Regions from separate parts of the Variovorax xiamenensis genome, predicted to be linked through region 1. Evidence: predicted binding sites of a transcription regulator. Region 1 holds the regulator's gene; the other holds the start of a gene.
The links. Region 1 encodes NrdR, which represses ribonucleotide reductase genes. Its sites were predicted from a motif close to CACNANATNTNGTG; they were not measured.

Region 1 (3,404 bases):
ACAAGCCGCTGTTCTCGGCCGACGCAAGGCAGCCGATCACGGCCGCACCCGTGGTCGTCGATCATCCGCGTGGCGGCTACATGGTGGTGTTCGGCACCGGGCGGCTGTTCGCCTCGGGTGACGAAGGCTTGAGCGCCCAGCAGTACCTGTACGGCATCTGGGACCCGGCCAACGGGAGCGTCGGCACGGCGACCCTGACCGACCTCGTGGCACAAACCATCGGTACCACCCCTGTCGATGAAGCCGGCGTCGAGTTGCGCACCGTCTCCCGCAAATCCGTGAGCTACACCGGCTCGCAGGCCAAGCGCGGTTGGCATCTGGAGTTGCCGACGACAGGGGAGCGCATCGTCTATCCCGGTAACGTGCTGGGCAATGGGGTCGGGCTGTTCTCGACCACCATTCCCGGTTCGAGCAGCAATTCGATCGACTGCACCGCCGGCACGGGCGACGACGGCTGGTCGCTGGTGGTCGACCTGTTCAGCGGCTCTGCCCCCGAGGGCATCGCATACACCACCTCTGGTGCAGTGGGAGCCTATCTGGGGTTCCGGAATCGTTCCGGCAGGGATGACATCGTCCTGGAGCCGCAGAACCGGGAAAAGGGCAGGGACGTGATCTGCAATGCCGCCGGCGACTGCAAGTCGCCGAAGCGGCCGGACATCGTGCGCCGCTTCGGCTGGCGCAGCCTGATCTCGACGAACTGAAGAACGAACATGAACAAGCACTCCAGAACCAAGGTTGGCAAACGGGCGCGTTCGCGCGGCTTCACGCTGATCGAACTCATGATCGTGACGATGGTGATCGGCATCCTCGCCGCCATCGCCTACCCGAGCTACACGCGCTACGTGCTGCGGGCCAAGCGGGCCGACGCGAAGCAGCAGTTGCTGCAGGCTGCGCAGTGGAACGAGCGCTACCTGACGGTCAACGGGAAATATCCGCCAGCCAACGTCGCGCTGCCGGCGGGGCTCGGCCAGTCGCCCTCGTCCGGCCCGGCCAGCTATGCCATCGGCTATGCGGCGAGATCGACGACCAGCTATACCTTGCGCGCCGTGCCGCAGGGCGCATCGGCCCGCGACGAGTGCGGGACGCTCACGGTGAATCAGCAGGGCGTCAAGCTGGCCGCCGGCAGCACCGATGCCTCGAATGCGTTGGTGCAGTCGTGCTGGAACCGCTGAAAAAACGCGGAAAAGAGATGAGAAAACGACGCAGGGCCGCTCAGATATCGCGCAGCAGCTGCCTGAACTCGTCCACGTCCTCGAAGCTGCGGTACACCGAGGCGAAGCGCACGTAGGCGACCTTGTCGAGCTTCTTGAGTTCGCGCATGACGAGCTCGCCGACCTTGGTCGAGTCGATTTCGCGCAGGCCGCTGGCCAGCAGCTTCTGCTCGATGCGCAGCAGGGCGTTGTCGATCTGCTCGATGCTCACGGGGCGCTTGCGCAGCGCCAGCATCATGGAGGCACGCACCTTGGTCGAGTCGAAGTCGGCGCGGCTGCCGTCCTTCTTCACGACCACGGGAAAGTTGACGTCCGGGCGCTCGTAGGTGGTGAAGCGCTTGTCGCAGGCGCTGCACTGGCGGCGCCTGCGGACGAAGTCGGCGTCCTCGGAAACGCGGGTCTCGACGACCTGCGTTTCAAGATGGCCGCAAAAAGGGCATTTCATGCGGCCAGGGCTTCTTCTTTTCTTTTTTCTTCTTCTCTACCGGCTGACGGAAATCAGCGGTAGACGGGGAAGCGGCTCGTCAGGGCGTGGACCTTGGCGCGCACGGCTTCGATGTTCGCCGCGTCGCGCGGGTTCTCGAGCACGTCGGCAACCAGGTTCGCGGTGATGCGGGCCTCTTCGTCCTTGAAGCCGCGGGTGGTCATGGCGGGGGTGCCGATGCGCACGCCGCTGGTGACCATCGGCTTCTCCGGGTCGTTGGGGATTGCGTTCTTGTTGATCGTCATGTGGGCGCTGCCCAGCACGGCTTCGGCTTCCTTGCCGGTGATGCCCTTGGCGCGCAGGTCGACCAGCATCACGTGGCTTTCGGTGCGTCCGCTCACGATGCGCAGGCCGCGCTGGGTGAGCGTCTCGGCCACGATCTGGGCGTTCTTGACCACCTGTTGCTGGTAGGTCTTGAACTCGGGCGACATGGCCTCCTTGAACGCGACGGCCTTGGCGGCGATCACGTGCATCAGCGGGCCGCCTTGCAGGCCCGGGAAGATCGCGCTGTTGATGGCCTTCTCGTGCTGCGACTTCATCAGGATGATGCCGCCGCGCGGGCCGCGCAGGCTCTTGTGGGTGGTGGAGGTGACGATGTCGGCGTGCGGCACCGGGTTGGGGTACACGCCTGCGGCCACGAGGCCGGCGTAGTGGGCGATGTCGACCATGAAGATCGCGCCGACGTCCTTGGCCACCTTGGCGAAGCGCTCGAAATCGATGCGCAGCGAGTAGGCCGACGCGCCCGCGATGATCAGCTTGGGCATGTGCTCATGCGCCTTGCGCTCCATCGCGTCGTAGTCGATTTCTTCCTTCTCGTTCAGGCCGTAGCTCACGACGTTGAACCACTTGCCGCTCATGTTGAGGGGCATGCCGTGGGTCAGGTGGCCGCCTTCGGCCAGGCTCATGCCCATGATGGTGTCGCCAGGCTTCAGGAAGGCGAGCATCACGGCCTCGTTGGCCGAGGCGCCGCAATGCGGCTGCACGTTGGCGGCATCGGCGCCGAAGATCTGCTTGATGCGGTCGATGGCCAGCTGCTCGGCCACGTCGACGTGCTCGCAGCCGCCGTAGTAGCGTTTGCCCGGATAGCCTTCGGCGTACTTGTTGGTGAGCTGCGAGCCCTGCGCGGCCATGACGGCCGGCGAGGCGTAGTTCTCGCTGGCGATCAGCTCGATGTGGTGTTCCTGGCGTGCGTTTTCGGCTTGAATCGCGGCCCAGATTTCGGGGTCGGTCTGTTCGACCAGGATATTGCGTTGGTACATGGCAGTCCTTTGAAGACGAGGTCCTTGTTCTTCAACCAAACAAGGGCTGCCCAGGCGAACGGCTGAACGCCTGCGTGACCAGGCGGTACGCTTCCCAGTGGTATTCCACGTCAGCGCGTGGCACCTTGCGGGGTGCTGCGCCTATCGCCAGTCGCGTACCGGTCGAGTGTAGCTCAGGAGGCTGCACCCGCGCCGCGAAAACTCCTTCAGGAAACGGAGGAGAGCAGAGCCACCTTGGCGGGCTCGCTGCCTTCTTCGTGCTTGGCCGGAGGCGCCACCACCGGGATCGGCTGCGGGCGCACGTTCGGCGGCGTGACCGTCGACGGCGCGCGGCCGTTGGCAACCTGCAGCAGGCGCTCGTGCTCGGCCATCACCTTGGCGGCGTAGCCGCCGTCGTCCTCGAGGTTGGCGGCGCCCACGTAATAGCGCAGGCCGCCTTCGAGGGAGCCA
Region 2 (3,404 bases), 2.8 Mb from region 1:
AGGAGCGCAGCGTGCGCTCGATCGGCTCGACGCAGGAAGACGCCGTCGACGTGCGCATCGTCAGCGCCACCCATAAAGACCTGCACTCCGAAGTGCAGGCCGGCCGCTTCCGCCAGGATCTTTTCTACCGCCTCAACGTGATCGAGATCGCGGTGCCCGCGCTGCGCGACCGCCGCGAGGACCTTCCCGCACTGTGCAACGCGCTGCTCTCGCGCATCGCGCAGGACGGCGGACTGCCGGTGCCTCACCTGTCGGACGACCTGCTGCGCCGCCTCGCGCAGCATCCGCTGAACGGCAACGTGCGCGAGCTCGAGAACCTGCTGCACCGCGCGGTGGCGCTGAACGACGGCGACGAGCTGCACCTCGACCTGATGGGCGGCTTCACGGCCGCGGCCGAAGCCGCGGCATCCGCGCCGGCTCCGCTCTCGCCCGCTGCCGACGCGTCTGTCGTCGCGGCGGCTGCGCTGCCGATCGCCGCGCCGGTCGCGCCTCCAAAGGTCGCGCCCCCGCCTCTGCCCTCCGACCTGCAGGCCTATCTCGACCAGCAGGAGCGCGAGATCCTCGTGCGCGCGCTGCATGAAAGCGGCTTCAACCGCACCGCGGCCGCCGCGCGGCTCGGCATGAGCCTGCGCCAGATCCGCTATCGCATCGCGCGCCTGGGCATCACGACGCCCAACGGCGACGATGGCGCGAGCAGCAGCCATGTCGACGACTGAAGAAGCCCCCGCGGCGCCCGGCGACGCACTCTGGCAGGCCGGCTGGTACCGCTTCGCGAAAGCCCTGCCCTCGCCCAATTTCGGGCCGCGGCCGCAGGGCGCGCAGATCGATCTCATCGTGCTGCACTCGATCAGCCTGCCGCCCGGGGAGTACGGCGGCGACGCGGTGCAAGAGCTCTTCACCAACCAGCTGGACTGGGACGCGCACCCCTACTTCCAGTCGATACGCGGGCTGGAGGTTTCGTCGCATTTCTACGTGCGGCGCAACGGCGAGCTCTGGCAGTTCGTGAGCTGCGACGATCGCGCGTGGCATGCCGGCGTGTCGTCCTGGCGCGGCCGCGGCAACTGTAATGACGACTCCATCGGCATCGAGCTCGAGGGCCTGGAAGGCCAGCCCTTCGAGGAGCCGCAATACGAGACGCTGGCGAGCCTGTGCGCCGCCATCGCGCAGCACTTTCCGGTCGCGTACATCGCCGGCCACGAGCACATCGCACCGGGCCGCAAGCAGGACCCGGGGGCGGGATTCGACTGGCGCCTGCTGCGCGAGCAACTCGGCTGGAGGCCACAGATGTTTCCCGAGCAGGTGATCGGGCTCTAATTTTTTCAATCGCGCGACGCCCCGCGATGCGACGCTCTTGCGCCGCAGCAATGAGAGAATTTCAAACGCGCGATGCAGCAACCATGCGCCCTGCAGGCCCAAATCGCCCTGCAAGCCACGGCCCATGCGGGTTGCGGGACCATAGGCCAGTATTCATGGGGCATCTCTGCAGGTGTTCTATTGCGGAAGTAATACCGGCAATCCTTGTATCCGTTGGAAAACGCTACATCTAGTGGGTTGTATGCCCCATGCACCCTAGATATAGTGTCCTCCGTCCGGTCACACACACCGACGCGGTGCCCGGCCCAGGCGCCGCCATCCAACAAGAATTGCCAACCGAGAGGAAGCGAATGCAAACAGCCCTGAACCCCCAATCGACCCCGCGTGCCGTTCCCTCCACGCCGTCGCAACAGCAGCGAGACACTGCTGGCTCCCCCACCAGCCAGAACCTGGCCCACTACCAGATCATCCGCCGTAACGGCGCCGTCGTTCCCTTCGAGCCGAACAAGATCGCCATCGCGATGATGAAGGCCTTCCTGGCCGTGCACGGCACCCAGGGCGCGGCATCGGCCAGCGTGCGCGAGACGGTGGACGTGCTCACGCAGGGCGTGATCCGCGCACTGGTGCGTTCGCGTCCGGGCGGCGGCACCTTCCACATCGAGGACGTGCAGGACCAGGTCGAGCTCGGCCTGATGCGCGGCGGCCACCATGAGATCGCCCGCGCGTACGTGCTGTACCGCGAACGCCGCACGCAGGAGCGCTCGAAGCAGGGCGAGCAGGAAGTGCCGGCCGCTCCCGCGCTGCACGTGCTGGACAAGGGCGAGCTGGTCGCGCTCGACCTGAACGAACTCAAGAGCCTGATCGAGTCGGCCTGCGAAGGCCTGGGCGACAGCATCACGGCCGCCCCCATCGTCGCCGAGACGATGCGCAACCTGTACGACGGCGTGCCGCTCGACGAGGTCTACAAGGCCTCGATCCTGGCAGCCCGCACGCTGATCGAGAAAGACCCCGACTACACCTTCGCCACCGCGCGCCTGCTGCTGCACACGATCTTCAAGGAGATCATCGGCCGCGAAGTGATGCCCGCCGATCGCGCCACCGCGTATGCCGACTACTTCCCGCAGTTCATCAAGAAGGGCGTGGACAACGACCTGCTCGACGAGAAGCTGCTGCAGTACGACCTGCCCCGCCTGGGCGCGGCGCTGAAGGCCGAGCGCGACAACCAGTTCGACTACCTCGGTCTGCAGACCCTGTACGACCGCTACTTCCTGCACGTGCGCAAGACCCGCATCGAGCTGCCGCAGGCTTTCTTCATGCGCGTGGCCATGGGCCTGTCGCTGAATGAAATCGACCGCGAAGCCCGCGCCATCGAGTTCTACGAAGTGCTGTCGTCGTTCGACTTCATGTCGAGCACGCCGACGCTGTTCAACGCCGGCACGCTGCGCTCGCAGCTGTCGAGCTGCTACCTGACCACCGTGCCGGACGACCTGGATGGCATCTACGAGTCGATCAAGGAAAACGCGCTGCTGTCGAAGTTCGCCGGCGGCCTGGGCAACGACTGGACCCGTGTGCGCGCGCTCGGCAGCCACATCAAGGGCACGAACGGCGAATCGCAGGGCGTGGTGCCGTTCCTGAAGGTGGTGAACGACACGGCCGTGGCCGTGAACCAGGGCGGCAAGCGCAAGGGCGCCGTCTGCACTTACCTCGAAACCTGGCACCTCGACATCGAGGAGTTCCTGGAGCTGCGCAAGAACACCGGCGACGACCGCCGCCGCACGCACGACATGAACACCGCCAACTGGATCCCCGACCTGTTCATGCGCCGCGTGATGGAAAAGGGCACTTGGACGCTGTTCTCGCCCTCGAACGTGCCCGACCTGCACGACCTGTTCGGCGCCGAGTTCGAGAAGGCCTACGTCGCCTACGAAGAGAAGGCTGCCCGCGGCGAGATCAAGCCGAGCCGCACCATCCAGGCGACCGACCTGTGGCGCAAGATGCTCACGATGCTGTTCGAGACCGGCCACCCCTGGATCACGTTCAAGGACGCCTGCAACGTGCGCTCGCCGCAGCAGCACGCCGGTGTGGTGCAC

Region 2: a site for NrdR is predicted at 1,568-1,581, ahead of SFB74_RS05565 (ribonucleoside-diphosphate reductase subunit alpha). Genes of this name have one in related genera too.

Annotation. Positions count from the first base shown of each region.
Region 1 is NZ_CP139038.1:4,104,529-4,107,932, reverse strand. Features, by position in the region: gene SFB74_RS18720 (PilC/PilY family type IV pilus protein) at 1-701, shown strand, start outside; gene SFB74_RS18715 (type IV pilin protein) at 711-1,172, shown strand; gene nrdR (transcriptional regulator NrdR) at 1,213-1,656, opposite strand; gene glyA (serine hydroxymethyltransferase) at 1,710-2,954, opposite strand; ZMP/ZTP riboswitch at 2,996-3,119, opposite strand; gene SFB74_RS18700 (transglycosylase SLT domain-containing protein) at 3,161-3,404, opposite strand, start outside.
Region 2 is NZ_CP139038.1:1,285,670-1,289,073, reverse strand. Features, by position in the region: gene SFB74_RS05575 (sigma-54-dependent transcriptional regulator) at 1-716, shown strand, start outside; gene ampD (1,6-anhydro-N-acetylmuramyl-L-alanine amidase AmpD) at 703-1,314, shown strand; gene SFB74_RS05565 (ribonucleoside-diphosphate reductase subunit alpha) at 1,665-3,404, shown strand, end outside.